Regions from separate parts of the Streptomyces sp. L500 genome, predicted to be linked through region 1. Evidence: riboswitches for the same ligand, from Rfam matches in the RefSeq annotation. Region 1 holds a riboswitch; the other holds the start of a gene.
What was found. Region 1 has a riboswitch for cobalamin ahead of cobN (cobaltochelatase subunit CobN). Riboswitches for the same ligand answer to the same signal wherever they lie in the genome.
Positions count from the first base shown of each region.

Region 1 (7,735 bases):
CACGGACACCTCGATCTCCACGTCCCCCGTGCCGCCGTGCCGGGCGGCCACTTCCGCGACGTGGTCGCGCATCATCTGCCGGGGCACCGGGTTGATGGCGGGCTCGCCCACGGCCAGCGGCAGCCCCGGCCGGGTGACCGTGCCCACGCCCGGACCGGCCCGGAAGACCACCCCGGAACCGGGCGGCGACAGCCGGACCGTGGCCCGGATCAGCGCGCCGTGGGTGACGTCCGGGTCGTCACCGGCGTCCTTGACTATGGCGGCCATGGCCCACCCGTCGCCCCGCTCCTCCACCGCGAGCGCGAAGGCGGGCGTCTGCCCCTTGGGCAGCGTGATCCCCACCGGATCGGGGAACTCGCCGGTGAGCAGCGCTGTGTACGCGGCCGTGGTGGCGGCGGTGGCGCAGGCGCCCGTCGTCCAGCCGTGCCGCATCCCGGTGTGCTGGAGCTGCGCGGCGCGGCCCCCGGTGGCCGGGCCGGCCGCCGTGCCGTCAGCCATGCCGGCCACCGCCCGTAGGCTGGGCCGACGTCCGGACGACGACACGGGGCCGGGCGACGACGGAAGGGCAGTGGATCGTGAACGCCGGCGCCGAGCGCCACATCCTCATCCTGGGCGGTACGACCGAGGCGCGACGGCTCGCGGAGGAGCTGGCCGCCGACCCGGCGGTCCGGGTCACCAGTTCGCTCGCGGGGCGCGTCGCCGCGCCGCGGCTGCCGGCGGGGGAGGTGCGGATCGGGGGGTTCGGAGGCCCCGAGGGCCTCGCCCACTGGCTGCGTGAGCAGCAGGTGGCCGCGCTCATCGACGCCACCCATCCTTTCGCCGGCACGATCAGTTTCAACGCGGCGCGGGCCGCCGCCGCGGCCGGGGTGCCCCTGCTGGCCGTCCGCCGGCCCGGCTGGGTGGCGGGGCCGGGCGACGACTGGCGGGACGTCGCCTCCCTGGCCGACGCGGCGCGGGCCCTGCCGGCGCTGGGCGAGCGGGTGTTCCTGACCACGGGCCGGATGGGCCTGGGCGCCTTCGCGCACCTTGAGGATATGTGGTTCCTGGTCCGCTCCGTGGACGCGCCCGAGCCGCCGGCGCCCCCGCGCATGGAAGTCCTCCTCGACCGGGGCCCGTTCACGCTGGACGGCGAGCGGGAACTGCTGCGGCGCCACGCGATCGACGTCCTGGTGACGAAGGACAGCGGCGCGGCGGCGACGGCGGCGAAGCTCACCGCCGCGCGCGAGGCGGGGATTCCGGTGGTGGTCGTCCGCCGGCCGCCGGTGCCGGAGGGAGTGGCGGAGGTCGCCGGTGTGGAGGCGGCCGTGGGGTGGCTGAGGGGGCTCTGCCCCGGACCCCGGACGGACTGAATTCAGCCCGTCCGGCGCTTGAGGACCGGGGGTCCGGGGGCGGAGCCCCTGGAGGAAACGGTGAAAGGGCGGGACTGGGGCCCTTCCACGCGTCAGCCCTCCGGGTAACGCCTCGGCGTCCAGACGATCCGCTCCGCGCCGTCCGCGCCCCGCCGCGCGGTACGCGTCTGCGTGGAGCCGACGATGAGAAGCGTGCGCATGTCGACCTCGGCGGGATCCAGTTCGCCGAGGCGGACGACGCGCACGGACTCCTCGGGGCCGCCCACGTCCCGCGCCATGACCACCGGGGTTTCCGGAGCGCGGTGCTCCAGCAGCACGTCGCGCGCCTTGCCGACCTGCCACAGGCGGCTGCGGGAGCCGGGGTTGTACAGGGCGAGGACCAGGTCGGCCGCGGCCGCCGCGCGCAACCGCCCGGCGATGACCTCCCACGGCTTGAGCCGGTCGGAGAGGGAGACGACGGCGTAGTCGTGGCCCAGCGGGGCGCCCGCCCGGGCGGCCGCCGCGTGGGCGGCGGTCATACCGGGGACCACCCGCACCGGGACCTCGCGGTAGGGGTCCTCGGCGGCGACCTCCAGCACGGCGGAGGCCATCGCGAACACGCCCGGGTCGCCCGAGGACACCACCGCGACGCGACGGCCCTGCCGGGCCAGGTCGAGGGCGAACTCGGCGCGCTCCGACTCCACCTTGTTGTCCGACGCGTGCCGGCACTGCCCTGGCCGCACGGGCACCCGGTCCACGTACGTGGTGTAGCCGACGACGTCCTGTGCCGCCGCCAGCGCACCCCGCGCCTCCGGCGTCAGCCACAACGGCCCCGCCGGGCCGAGCCCGACGACCACGACCTCGCCCCCGCCCGTCTCCTCCGGACGGTCCGGGAGGGCCGCCACCCGGCTCGGCAGCACGGCCAGCGAGAAGTACGGCACCGACTCCGGGTCGACGTCCGCCACCCGGCCCGTGCGCTCCCCGGCCATCGTCGCGCGCTCGACGTACCGCGCCTCCGCCAGCCGCCCGGAGCGCTCCAGCGCGCCCCGCACCGCGGGGAACGTCCGGCCGAGCTTCATCACCACGGCGGAGTCGGCCTGGGCCAGCCGCGCGGTCAGCTCCTCCTCGGGCAGCGTGCCCGGCAGGATCGTCAGCGTCTCCTCGCCCTCCACCAGCGGGCGGCCCAGCCGGGCCGACGCCGCGCTGAACGACGTCACCCCCGGCACGACCTCCGTCGGATAGCGGTGCGCCAGCCGCTTGTGCATGTGCTGGTACGAGCTGTAGAAGAACGGGTCGCCCTCGGCGAGGACCGCCACCACGCGCCCGGCGTCCAGGTGCGCGGCGAGCCGGGCCGCCGCCTCCTCGTAGAACTCCTCCAGCGCGCCCCGGTAGCCGCCGGGGTGGTCGGTGGCCTCCGTCGTCACCGGATAGACCAGCGGTTCCTCGATCTGGCCGGGGCGCAGATGGCGTTCCGCGATGGAACGCGCGATGCTGCGCCCGTGCCGGGCGCTGTGGTAGGCGACGACGTCCGCCGACGCGATGACCTCGACGGCCCGGACGGTCAGCAGCGAGGGGTCGCCGGGCCCCAGCCCCACCCCGTACAGCCGGCCGGTGGGCGTGGGCGCCGACGGGGGAACCGGCGTGGGCACGGTCTTCTCGTTCACTCTTCCTCGCTCGCTATCGCGTTGATCGCGGCCGCGGCCATGGCGCTGCCGCCGCGCCGGCCCCGCACCACCAGATACTCCAGCCCCAGCGGGCTCTCGGCCAGCGCGTCCTTCGACTCCGCCGCGCCGATGAAGCCGACCGGGATGCCCAGCACGGCGGCCGGGCGCGGCGCGCCCTCCTGGATCATCTCCAGGAGGCGGAACAGCGCCGTGGGGGCGTTGCCCACCGCGACCACCGCGCCCCCCATCCTGTCGCGCCACAGCTCCAGCGCCGCCGCGCTGCGGGTCGTGCCCATGCGCCGCGCCAGCTCCGGCACGGCGGGGTCGGCGAGGGTGCACACCACCTCGTTGTCCGCGGGCAGCCGCTTGCGGGTGACGCCGCTGGCGACCATGTTCGCGTCGCACAGGATCGGCGCGCCCGCGAGCAGCGCCTCGCGGGCCCGGGCCACGACCCCCGGCGAGTACGCGAGGTCCTGGACCAGGTCGGTCATGCCGCAGGCGTGGATCATGCGGACCGCGACCCGGCTGACGTCGGGCGGCAGCCCGCCGAGGTCCGCCTCGGCGCGGATGGTGGCGAAGGACTGGCGGTAGATGGACGCGCCGTCCTTGTCGTAGTCGAACACTGTGCCCTCGCTCGCTGGGTGATGCATGTCGCTGGGTTCTGCTCTGTGTTGGGTCGGCCGCCGCCGCGGTGCGCTCAGCCGCGCGGGCCGTCGGTCGTCGTCGTGGCCGGCGTCGTCGTGGGGGTCGGGTTTCGTGCCGCCGTCACGGCCTCCGCCGTGCCTGAACGGGCGGCCACGGCGACCGTCGCCTCTTCCGCCCCGTGCCGCACGGCGACCCGGTAGCCGTCGCCGGTCGCCAGGACGTCGACCCACCGGCCGCCGGGGTGGCCGCAGCGCCGCTCGCACCCGGACCAGTACACGGGCAGCGTCCCGGGCCCGCCAGGGCGCGCGGCCGCCAGGGAGGCGGCCGCGTCGGCCCGTACATCCGCGAGGGACTTGACGCACCCCGGTCGGCCGGTGCAGGCGCCCGCGCCGTGCCAGGGGGAGGCGGCGGAGACGACCAGTCCCGCGTCCCCGAGTCCGGCGAGGCGCGCGGCGGCCACCGGGGCGGTGAGCCCGGGGACGACGACGCCGCGCCAGGGCGTCACCCGGAGTTCACCGTCGCCGTCCTGACCGGCCGTCCGGGCGAGGAGCCGCCACTGGGCGGAGGTCAGCCGGCCCAGGGGCGCGGCCACCGACAGGGCCCACCGCCCCCCGGGACCCTGAACCGCTCCGGGGGCGGCCGGGGCACCGAGGGGGAGCGTGGCGCTCGGCGCGGGCGCGGAGCCGATGCCGGCCGCCGCCAGCCGGTCCGCGAGCCGCTCCGGGCGCGGCCGCAGCGCGGGGGCCAGTTCGTGGACGCGCCACGCCTTGCCGCCGTTCTCGCGCAGCGCCGCCAGGAACTCACGGGCCGCCAGAACCGCCGCGCGCGGCGCGTCCTCGGCGGCGACGCGCAGGGCGTCGGGGCCGGGGCCGAAGCACAGGAGGGCCTGGTGGCCGCCCTCGGTTGCGATCAATGTCACATCGGGTGCGAGGGCGGCGATGTCGCCCCGGCCGTCGTCGAGTCCGAAGAGGAAACGGCCCGAGAGGTCCGTGAGCTCGTCCGACGAGCAGAGCAGGCCGTCGAGTTCCCGCACCCAGGGCCGAATGTCCGTGAAGCCCTTTCCGTCCAGGCCGGACAGGGGGGAGGCCGCGACATTGCGGATGCGGTCGTGCCGGTCCGAGGGCAGCAGCCCGGCCTCGCGCAGCCGGGCGCCCAGGGCGGCGCCGCAGCCGTCGGGAAGGGCGCGCAGCTGGACGTTGCCACGGGAGGTGAGGTCGAGGCGGCCGTCGGACAAGTCGTCGGCGAGGTCGGCGAGTACGTCGGCCTGACGTGCTGTCAGCAGCCCGCCGGGCAGGCGCACGCGGGCCAGCGCCCCGTCATCCGCCGTGTGCAGCCGCAGCGCGCCGGGGCAGGCGTCGCCGCGCTCGCGACCAGGGGGTTCGGGGGGAGTGGACATGGCGGCGAGCATACCGACGGGGGAAGAAGTCAGCCCCTCCGGCGTTTGAGGAGCGGGGGTCCGGGGGCAGAGCCCCCGGAAGGAACGTCCTGGCTACTATGACTCTCGCCAGCGACGGCGACAGGGGAGGAAGCCGGTGTGATCCCGGCACGGTCCCGCCACTGTGTGCCCGGCAGCGCGAGCGCGCGGCCGCGGTGAGTCAGGAACTCCCGCCGTCCTCCCACCGCCCGGGGCGCGGACCCCGAGGAAGGCATGCTGTGATCCTGCTCCTGTCGACGTCCGACACCGACCTGCTCAGCGCCCGAGCGGCCGGCGGTCCGGTCCCCTACCGGCTCGCCAACCCCGCCCGGCTCGCCCTCGACGACCTCCCGGCCCTGCTGGACGGCACCGACCTCGTCGTCGTGCGCCTCCTCGGCGGGCTGCGCGCCTGGGAGGAGGGGCTCGACCAGCTGCTGGCCGGCCCGCGCCCCGTCGTCGTCCTCACCGGCGAACAGGCCCCCGACGCCCAGCTGATGGAGGCGTCCACCGTCCCCGTCGGCATCGCCGCCGAGGCCCACGCCTACCTCGCCCACGGCGGCCCCGCCAACCTCGAACAGCTGGCCCGCTTCCTCTCCGACACCGTGCTGCTCACCGGCCACGGCTTCGAGCCGCCGGCCGCCGCCCCCGCGTGGGGCGCGCTGGAGCGCACGCCCGAGCCCGGCGCGTCCGGCCCGCTCGTCGCCGTGCTCTACTACCGCGCCCACCACATGAGCGGCAACACCGCCTTCATCGAGGCGCTGTGCGAACAGATCGAGCGGGCCGGCGGCCGCGCCCTCCCCCTGTACGTGGCCTCGCTGCGCGCCCCCGAGCCCGAGCTGATCGACGCCCTGCGCGACGCCGACGCGATCGTCACCACCGTCCTCGCCGCCGGCGGCACCCGGCCCGCCGACGCCTCCGCCGGAGGCGACGACGAGTCCTGGGACGCCGGCGCGCTCGCCGCCCTCGACGTGCCCATCCTCCAGGCCCTCTGCCTGACCGGCACCCGGGAGGCATGGGCGGAGAACGACGAGGGGCTCTCCCCGCTCGACTCCGCCACCCAGGTCGCCGTGCCCGAGTTCGACGGCCGCATCATCACCGTCCCCTTCTCCTTCAAGGAGATCGACGCGGACGGCCTGCCCGCGTACGTCCCCGACCCCGAGCGCGCCGCCCGCGTCGCCGGAATCGCCGTGCGCCACGCCCGCCTCCGCCACATCCCCGCCGCCGAGAAGCGGCTGGCGCTCGTCCTCTCCGCGTACCCCACCAAGCACTCCCGCATCGGCAACGCCGTCGGCCTCGACACCCCCGCCAGCGCCGTCGCCCTGCTGCGCCGGCTGCGCGAGGAGGGCTACGACTTCGGCGACGAGGAGGTCCCCGGCCTCGCGTCCGGCGACGGCGACGAGCTCATCTACGCCCTCATCGAGGCGGGCGGCCACGACCAGGACTGGCTGACGGAGGAGCAGCTGGCCCGCAACCCCGTCCGCATCCCGGCCGCCGACTACAAGCGCTGGTACGACCGGCTCCCCGCCGAGCTGCGCGAGGCCGTCGAGGAGCACTGGGGCCCGGCGCCCGGCGAGATGTTCGTCGACCGCAGCCGCAACCCCGAGGGCGACATCGTCCTCGCCGCCCTGCGCCGCGGCAACCTGCTGATCCTCATCCAGCCGCCGCGCGGCTTCGGCGAGAACCCCATCGCCATCTACCACGACCCCGACCTGCCGCCCTCGCACCACTACCTCGCCGCCTACCGCTGGATCGCCGCCTCGCGAGAGGACGGCGGCTTCGGCGCCGACGCGATGGTCCACCTGGGCAAGCACGGCAACCTGGAGTGGCTGCCCGGCAAGAACGCCGGCCTGTCCGCCGCCTGCGGCCCCGACGCGGCCCTCGGCGACCTGCCGCTGGTCTACCCGTTCCTCGTCAACGACCCCGGCGAGGGCACCCAGGCCAAGCGCCGCGCCCACGCCACGCTCGTCGACCACCTCGTGCCGCCCATGGCCCGCGCCGACTCCTACGGCGACATCGCGCGCCTGGAGCAGCTCCTCGACGAGTACGCGCAGATCTCCTCGATGGACCCGGCCAAGCTCCCCGCGATCCGCGCCCAGATCTGGACGCTCATCCAGGCCGCCCGGCTCGACCACGACCTGGGCATGGAGGAGCGCCCGGACGACGACGGCTTCGACGACTTCCTCCTGCACGTCGACGGCTGGCTCTGCGAGGTGAAGGACGCCCAGATCCGCGACGGCCTCCACGTGCTGGGCGGCGCGCCCACGGGTGAGGCGCGGGTGAACCTCGTCCTGTCGATCCTCCGTGCCCGCCAGATCTGGGGCGGCACGACGGCCCTGCCGGGCCTCCGCGAAGCCCTGGGCCTGGACGAGTCGGCGGCGACCCGCACGACGGCCGACGAGGCGGAGGCGGAAGCCCGCGCGCTGGTCGAGGCGATGGAGGCGGCGAACTGGGACCCGGCCGCCATCCCGACCGTTGTGGGCAATCGTCCCGCAGGGCGATGGGGGTCCCCCCTGCTCGAGCGAAGCCGAGAGCTTGGGGGAGGGCGGGCACAACCCACGGTGCCGGGCACCGATCCGGTGTCGGCCGTCCTGGACTTCGCGGCCCGCGAGGTCGTCCCGCGCCTGGCCGGTACCACGGCCGAACTCGACAACGCCGTCAAGGCGTTGGCGGGCGGCTTCGTCCCG
Region 1 covers NZ_JBTOLC010000009.1:80,565-88,299, forward strand. The annotation lists gene ACX9I7_RS11870 (cobalt-precorrin-5B (C(1))-methyltransferase) at 1-498, opposite strand, end outside; gene ACX9I7_RS11875 (cobalt-precorrin-6A reductase) at 576-1,349, shown strand; gene ACX9I7_RS11880 (precorrin-2 C(20)-methyltransferase) at 1,442-2,992, opposite strand; gene ACX9I7_RS11885 (precorrin-8X methylmutase) at 2,989-3,642, opposite strand; gene ACX9I7_RS11890 (cobalamin biosynthesis protein CobG) at 3,690-5,033, opposite strand; cobalamin riboswitch at 5,126-5,257, shown strand; gene cobN (cobaltochelatase subunit CobN) at 5,291-7,735, shown strand, end outside.

Region 2 (7,735 bases), on a different contig from region 1:
GAAGTCCTACCGCGGCGGCTTCATCGTGATCTCCCACGACGTCGACCTCGTCGAGACGGTCGTCAACAAGGTCTTCTACCTGGACGCCAACCGCTCGGTCATCGACGTCTACAACATGGGCTGGAAGCTCTACCAGCAGCAGCGCGAGGCCGACGAGAAGCGCCGCAAGCGCGAGCGGCAGAACGCCGAGAAGAAGGCCGCCGCGCTCAATTCGCAGGCCGACAAGATGCGCGCGAAGGCCACCAAGACCGTGGCCGCGCAGAACATGGCCAAGCGCGCCGAGAGGCTGCTGTCGGGCCTGGACGCGGTGCGCGTCTCCGACAAGGTCGCCAAGCTCCGCTTCCCCGAGCCGGCGTCCTGCGGGAAGACCCCGCTCACCGCCGAGGGCCTGTCCAAGTCCTACGGCTCGCTGGAGATCTTCACCGACGTCGACCTGGCCATCGACAAGGGCTCCCGCGTCGTCATCCTCGGCCTCAACGGCGCCGGCAAGACCACGCTGCTGCGGCTGCTCGCGGGCGCCGAGAAGCCGGACACGGGCGCGGTCACCCCCGGTCACGGCCTCAAGCTGGGCTACTACGCCCAGGAGCACGAGACGCTGGACCCGGACCGCACGGTCCTGGAGAACATGCGCTCCTCCGCGCCCGACCTCGACCTGGTCGAGGTCCGCAAGGTGCTGGGCTCCTTCCTGTTCTCCGGCGACGACGTCGACAAGCCGGCGGGCGTGCTCTCCGGCGGTGAGAAGACGCGACTGGCGCTGGCCACGCTCGTCGTCTCCTCCGCGAACGTCCTCCTCCTCGACGAGCCCACCAACAACCTCGACCCGGCCAGCCGCGAGGAGATCCTCGGCGCGCTGCGCACCTACAAGGGCGCCGTGGTGCTGGTGACGCACGACGAGGGCGCCGTGGACGCGCTGGAGCCGGAGCGGATCATCCTGCTCCCGGACGGCGTCGAGGACCTGTGGGGCCCGGACTACGCGGATCTGGTGGCGCTCGCCTGACCGGCGCCGGGGCCGCTCTTGATCAGTGCGGTCCCGATCATTCGGCCGAGGCGTGATCCACCATCTGTGTGAGGGCGGCTCGTACCCCGTCACGGTCCGTCGCTCCGGCGCACGCGCTGTGCGGGATGCCGGGCGCCGTTCGCGCCGCGCGTGGCGGGGCCCTCCCTGACCTGCCGATTCGTCCCGCCACCCGTACGGCCGTACGAGCCGGATCATGTGGAATTGCCTGCTCCAGGGCCTGTCGCGGCCGGAAAACACGGACGTCCGTTCCCTTGGACTTCTTATGGACCTTGCCGAATGGGTGGCCAGGAGGCCGCCTAGGGGTGATCATGAGAGACAAGAGGCGCATCTCCCATGAGGAGGCACGGGTGGCCGAGACTCTGAAGAAGGGCAGCCGGGTGACCGGCGCCGCGCGCGAAAAGCTCGCGGCAGACCTGAAGAAGAAGTACGACTCCGGTGCGAGCATCAGGGCGCTGGCCGAAGAGACCGGTCGCTCCTATGGCTTCGTCCACCGGATGCTCAGCGAATCCGGCGTGGTCCTGCGGGGCCGCGGTGGAGCGACGCGCGGCAAGAAGGCCGCCTCGGCCTGACGCCGCGCACCTTGTGAGAACAGCGGTCAGGACAGTCCCACCCGGTCGGCCGACCGGCCGTCCGGGTGGTTACTGTGCAGTCAACCAAGATGACTGCGGGCAATACGGAGGCCCCCATGACTGCCAGCGACACCTTGCTCGACCAGGACGGCGTACGGCTCACCGTCGATGACGCGGTGGCCACCGTCACCCTCACCAACCCCGCCAAGCGCAACGCTCAGTCGCCCGCGCTCTGGCGGGCGCTGACCGAGGCGGGACGGCGGCTGCCGGGCACCGTGCGGGTCGTGGTGCTCCAGGGCGAGGGCAAGTCCTTCTCCGCCGGCCTCGACCGGCAGGCGTTCACGCCCGAGGGCTTCGACGGCGAGCCGTCCTTCCTGGATCTGGCACGCGGCGGCGACGAGGCGCTGGACGCCGAGATCGCCGCGTACCAGGAGGCGTTCACCTGGTGGCGGCGCGCCGACGTCGTCTCCATAGCCGCCGTGCAGGGCCATGCCATCGGCGCGGGCTTCCAGCTCGCCCTCGCCTGCGACCTGCGCGTCTGTGCCGAGGACGCGCAGTTCGCCATGCGCGAGACCAGCCTGGGCCTGGTGCCCGATCTGACGGGCACTCACCCGCTGGTGTCGCTGGTGGGCTACGCCCGGGCGCTGGAGATCTGCGCCACGGGCCGCTTCGTCCACGCCGCCGAGGCCGAGCGCATCGGCCTGGCCAATGTGGTCGTCCCCCTCGCGGAGCTCCCCGCCGCCACCGCCGACCTCACCGCCGCCCTGCTGGCGGCCCCGCGCGACGCGGTCGTCGAGACCAAGGCCCTGCTGCGCGGCGCGCTCGGCCGTACGTACGAGGAGCAGCGCGTCGCGGAGCGCGCGGCGCAGGCGCGCCGGCTGCGCGACCTCGCGGGCCTCGGGGAGTGACGACGCGCGCCTCGCGCACCCCGTCCCGCTGACCGGCGGCGACCCGGACTCGCCCACCGTCACCCGAGCGGGACGCGGCGACCCCGCCTATGGTGGCTAGTGACGGGAAGAGAGGCGAGCGCCGATGACCGACACATCGAGTCAGCCCCACCAGACCGGTCAGAAGTCCGGACCCGCCCCGAGCCGGCACCCCGGCCCGGGCAGGGAGCTGCCCGCTCCCGCCGAGCGGGGCCGCACCACCATCGCCGACGGCGTCGTGGAGAAGATCGCCGGGCTCGCGGCCCGCGACGTGGTCGGCGTCCACGCCCTGGGCAGCGGACTGTCCCGCACCTTCGGGGCCGTCCGCGACCGGGTGCCCGGCGGACGGTCCGTCGCCCGGGGGGTGAAGGCGGAGGTCGGCGAGGTCCAGACGGCCCTCGATCTGGAGATCGTCGTGGTGTACGGCGTCGCCATCGCGGATGTCGCCCACGCGGTGCGGGAAAACGTCATCTCGGCGGTGGAACGGATGGCGGGCCTGGAGGTCGTCGAGGTCAACATCGCCGTGACCGACGTCAAGCTGCCGGACGAGGAAGAGGAAGAGCCGGAGCCCAGGCTCCAGTGAGGAGCGCGTGATGAGCATGGCCGTGGCCGGCATGATCGCCGGCATGGCTCTCGGATTCGCCGGCTACTTCGGAGGGTTCGGCGCCTTTCTGCTGGTCGCGGCGCTGGGCATCGTGGGCTTCGTGGGCGGGCGGCTCCTGGACGGCGATGTGGAGCCGGGCGAGTTCTCCCGGCTGCTGCGCCCGCGCGACCGCGACCGGCACGGGAGGTAGGGCGTGGGGGGAGGACGCGCGGTGGTGCCCGCCGAGCGCGGCGCCACCCGGATCGCCGACCGTGTCGTCGCGAAGATCGCCTCCCGGGCGGCCCTGGAGGCGCTGGGCGCCACGGCCCCCGCCGAGGACCACGCGCCCCCGCGCGCCAGCGTCGTCGTCCATGACGGCTCCGCCCGGGTGCGGGTCCTCGTGGAGCTGGACTACCCCGCCGACATCGGCGCCCGCTGCCGCGCCGTGCGCGAGCGGATCGCCGAGCGCGTCGGGGAACTGACGGGCATGGAGGTGCCCGAGGTGCTGATCACGGTCGAGCGGCTGCACTCCGCGCACACCGGCCGGCTGTCGGGGGTGCGGGTGCGATGAGCGGTCCCGTGTCACTGGAGAAGACGGCCGAGGAGGAGGCGCCCCGGGCCGTCGGGGGCGGCCGCGTCCCCCGCTTCCGTTCCCCGCGCAGGCTGCCCGCCACGCTGGTCGCGGCGGTGACCCTGACCGTCGCCGGGCTCTTCCTCTACGACGTCGCCGCCGTCCGCGCCGGCCGCCCCGCCATGGCCTGGCGCCGGCACCTGGCCCATGAGCTGGCGACCCGTCACCTCGGTGACGGACTGGTGGTCGCCGGCGCGGTGGTGGCCGTCCTCGCCGGCTGCTGGCTGCTCGTCCTCGCCCTCACCCCGGGCCTGCGCGGAGTGCTGCCGATGCGCCGCGCGGAGGGCGCGGGCGACGACGGGGTCCACGCCGGGCTGGAGCGCGGGGCGGCGGCCCTGGTGCTGCGCGACCGGGTGATGGAGGTCCCCGGCGTCCAGGCCGTCCGCGTCGACGTGGGCCGGCGCGTGGTCCGCGCCCGGGCCCGCTCCCACTTCCGGGACCTGGACGAGGTACGGACGGACGTGAACACCGTACTGGCCGAGGGCGTCCGGGAGTTGGGGCTCGCCCGGGAGCCGTCCCTGTCCGTGCACGTACGACGCCCTGCGAAGAGGTGACCGGGGTGGGGTGGTTCTCGCAGTGCCCGGGGTGGTTCTCGCGATGCTGAGGATCGTCAACCGGCTGCTGACCGGGCTCGCCGGAGCGCTGCTGGTGGCGCTCGGCGCCGCCGTGCTGATCGGCGCGCTGGACCTGCCGCGCCACTGGGGCTTCGAACTGCCGTCGGCCTGGCCGTTCACCGGCCCGGACGACGTGCTGCTGCCCACCGCGGACCTGCGGAGGTGGCGCGGCAGGGGATGGTGGTGGCCGGCGGTCGTCGCCGTCCTGGCCGTCGTCGTCCTGCTGTCCGCGTGGTGGCTCTCGGCCCAGGCCCGCCGGGGCCGGCTGCGCGAGGTGGTGGTCCACAGCGGCGGCGGAGAGGTGGCGTCGGTGCGGGGGCGGGCGCTGGAGGAAGTGATGGAGGCGGAGGCCGAGGAGCTGCCGGGGGTGGAACGGGCGGCCGTCGTACTGTCGGGACGCCGGACGGCGCCCCGGGCACGGATCGTCCTGACACTGGGGGCGCGCGGGGCACCGGGGGTGGCGTTGGCGCGGCTGCGCGAGGAAGTCCTGCGCCACGCGCGGGTGTCGGCCGGGCTGACGCGCCTCCCGACGGAGGTGCGGTTGCGGGCCGTGCGGCACCGGGCGGAACGGGTGGGGTGACGGGGCTCCGCCCCGCTCGCCGCCGTCGGTGCTTCTCCCCCGTGGCGACGGCGGGGGCGCAGGTCAGGGCGAGTTGACGCCCCTTCCCACCGCGTGGTGGACTTCCGGAGCCAAACGGCGACAGCAGAGGAAGCCGGTGCGAATCCGGCGCGGTCCCGCCACTGTCACCGGGGAGTGTCCCCCCAACCGATGGCCACGGCGCGAGCCGGAAGGCCGGGGGCGGCGCGGATCCGGGAGCCAGGAGACTCTGGTCGCCGTCACGTCGAGCCAGGGCGCGGACCCTGAGTGAGGACACCGCTTCGCCATGCCCGGCCGCGATCGCTTCTCCTTCGCGTACGGCGCCGCCCTCGGGTTCGCCTGCGACCTGCTCCTCGGCGACCCCCGCCGCGGCCATCCCGTCGCCGCGTTCGGCCGGGCCGCGCAGGCCGTCGAACGCCGGCTGTGGCGCGACCACCGGGGGTACGGCACGCTCCACGCCCTCGTCTGCGCCGGTGGCGCGGCCGCCGGGGCCGGGCTGCTGGCCCGCGCCGCGCGAGGCCACCGCGCGGCCGAGATCGCGCTGACCGCCGCCGCCACCTGGTCCGTCCTGGGCGGCACGTCCCTGGGCCGGGAGGCCCGGGCCATCGGCGGCGCGCTGGCCGCCGGGGACGTGGAGGTCGCCCGGGAGCGGCTGCCGCACCTGTGCGGCCGCGACCCGCAGGCGCTGGACGCGCAGCAGATCGCCCGGGCCGTGGTGGAGTCCGTCGCCGAGAACACCTCCGACGCCGTCGTGGGCGCCCTCGTCTGGGGCGCCCTGGGGGGCGTGCCCGGGCTCGTGGGCTTCCGGGCGGTCAACACCCTGGACGCCATGGTGGGTCACAAGTCGCCCCGGCTGCGGCGGTTCGGCTGGGCGTCGGCCCGGCTCGACGACGTCGTCGGCTGGCCGGGCGCCCGGCTGACCGCCGCGCTCACGGTCCTCGCCGGGCCCGACCCGCGCGGCGCGCTGCGCGTGGCCCGGCGCGACGCCTCCCGCCACCCCAGCCCCAACGCCGGGCCGGTCGAGGCCGCCTTCGCCGGGGCCCTGGGCGTACGGCTCGGCGGCACCCTCGCCTACGCGGGGCGCGTCGAGCACCGCCCGGTGCTGGGCGAGGAGAACCGTCCGGTGCGGACGGCGGACATCGAGCGCGCGGTCCGGCTCTCGCGCCGGGTGTCGCTGCTGGCCCTGGGGACGGCGGTCACGGCCCGTACGGTGGGCAGCCTGTTCAGGAACGCGGGGAGGAATCGGTGACAGTCTCGGTGACAGCCGACAGGAGCGGGCGCACGGGCCCGCCGGGCGGGGGCCTGCTGGTGGCCGGGACCACCTCGGACGCGGGCAAGAGCGTGGTCACGGCCGGCATCTGCCGCTGGCTGGTCCGCAAGGGCGTCAAGGTCGCGCCGTTCAAGGCGCAGAACATGTCCCTCAACTCCTTCGTGACGCGCGACGGCGCGGAGATAGGGCGCGCGCAGGCGATGCAGGCCGCCGCCGCCCGCGTCGAGCCGAGCGCGCTCATGAACCCGGTGCTGCTCAAGCCCGGCAGCGACCGCAGCAGCCAGGTCGTCCTCATGGGCAAGCCGGTGGGCGAACTCAGCGCCCGCGGCTACCACGCGGGACGCCAGGAGCAGCTGTTCGGCACGGTGACGGAGTGCCTGGCCGAGCTGCGGCGCACCCACGACGCCGTGATCTGCGAGGGCGCCGGCAGCCCCGCCGAGATCAACCTGCGCCGCTCCGACATCGTCAACATGGGCATCGCCCGCGCCGCGCGCCTGCCCGTGGTCGTCGTCGGCGATATCGACCGGGGCGGCGTCTTCGCCTCCTTCTTCGGTACGACAGCGCTGCTCTCCCCCGAGGACCAGGAGCTGATAGCGGGCTACGTGGTCAACAAGTTCCGGGGCGACGTGAGCCTGCTGGAGCCTGGGCTGGAGATGCTGCGCGACCTGACGGGCCGGCGGACGTTCGGCGTGCTGCCGTTCGCCCACGGCCTGGGCATCGACGAGGAGGACGGCCTGCGGGTGTCCCTGCGCGGCGCGGTCCGCGAGTCCGTGGTCGCCCCGCCGCACGGCGCGGACGTCCTGCGGGTCGCCGTGTGCGCGGTGCCGCTGATGTCGAACTTCACGGACGTCGACGCGCTGGCCGCCGAACCCGGCGTCGTCGTGCGGTTCGTGGACCGCCCCGAGGAGCTCGCCGACGCCGACCTGGTCGTCGTACCCGGCACGCGCGGCACGGTACGGGCGCTCGCGTGGCTGCGCGAACGCGGGCTCGCCGACGCCCTCGCGCGGCGGGCGGCGGAGGGCCGCCCGGTGCTGGGCGTCTGCGGCGGCTTCCAGCTGCTGGGCGAGCGGATCGACGACGACGTCGAGTCGAAGGCGGGCACGGTCGAGGGCCTGGGCCTGCTGCCGGTGCGCGTGCGGTTCGCGGTGGAGAAGACCCTGGCCCGGCCGGTCGGCGAGGCCCTGGGCGAGCACGTGGAGGGCTACGAGATCCACCACGGCGTGGCCGAGGTGCTGGGCGGGGACGAGCCGTTCCTCGACGGGTGCCGGGTGGGCGCGGTGTGGGGCACGCACTGGCACGGCTCGCTGGAGAGCGACGGCTTCCGCCGGGCGTTCCTGCGCCGGGTCGCGGAAGCGGCCGGACGGGCGTTCGTCCCCGCGCCCGACACGTCGTTCGGGGCGCTGCGGGAGGAGCAGCTCGACCGGCTGGGCGACCTCGTCGAGGAGCACGCGGACACGGACGCGCTGCTGCGCCTGATCGAGGACGGGGTGCCGGGCGGACTGCCGTTCATACCGCCCGGGGCGCCG
Region 2 covers NZ_JBTOLC010000012.1:138,269-146,003, reverse strand. The annotation lists gene ACX9I7_RS14600 (ABC-F family ATP-binding cassette domain-containing protein) at 1-997, shown strand, start outside; gene ACX9I7_RS14595 (helix-turn-helix domain-containing protein) at 1,366-1,587, shown strand; gene ACX9I7_RS14590 (enoyl-CoA hydratase/isomerase family protein) at 1,704-2,495, shown strand; gene ACX9I7_RS14585 (Asp23/Gls24 family envelope stress response protein) at 2,620-3,096, shown strand; gene ACX9I7_RS14580 (hypothetical protein) at 3,107-3,307, shown strand; gene ACX9I7_RS14575 (Asp23/Gls24 family envelope stress response protein) at 3,311-3,667, shown strand; gene ACX9I7_RS14570 (DUF6286 domain-containing protein) at 3,664-4,281, shown strand; gene amaP (alkaline shock response membrane anchor protein AmaP) at 4,325-4,921, shown strand; cobalamin riboswitch at 5,049-5,168, shown strand; gene ACX9I7_RS14560 (cobalamin biosynthesis protein) at 5,226-6,188, shown strand; gene ACX9I7_RS14555 (cobyric acid synthase) at 6,197-7,735, shown strand, end outside.
Region 2: another riboswitch for cobalamin. It lies ahead of ACX9I7_RS14560 (cobalamin biosynthesis protein); the one in region 1 lies ahead of cobN (cobaltochelatase subunit CobN).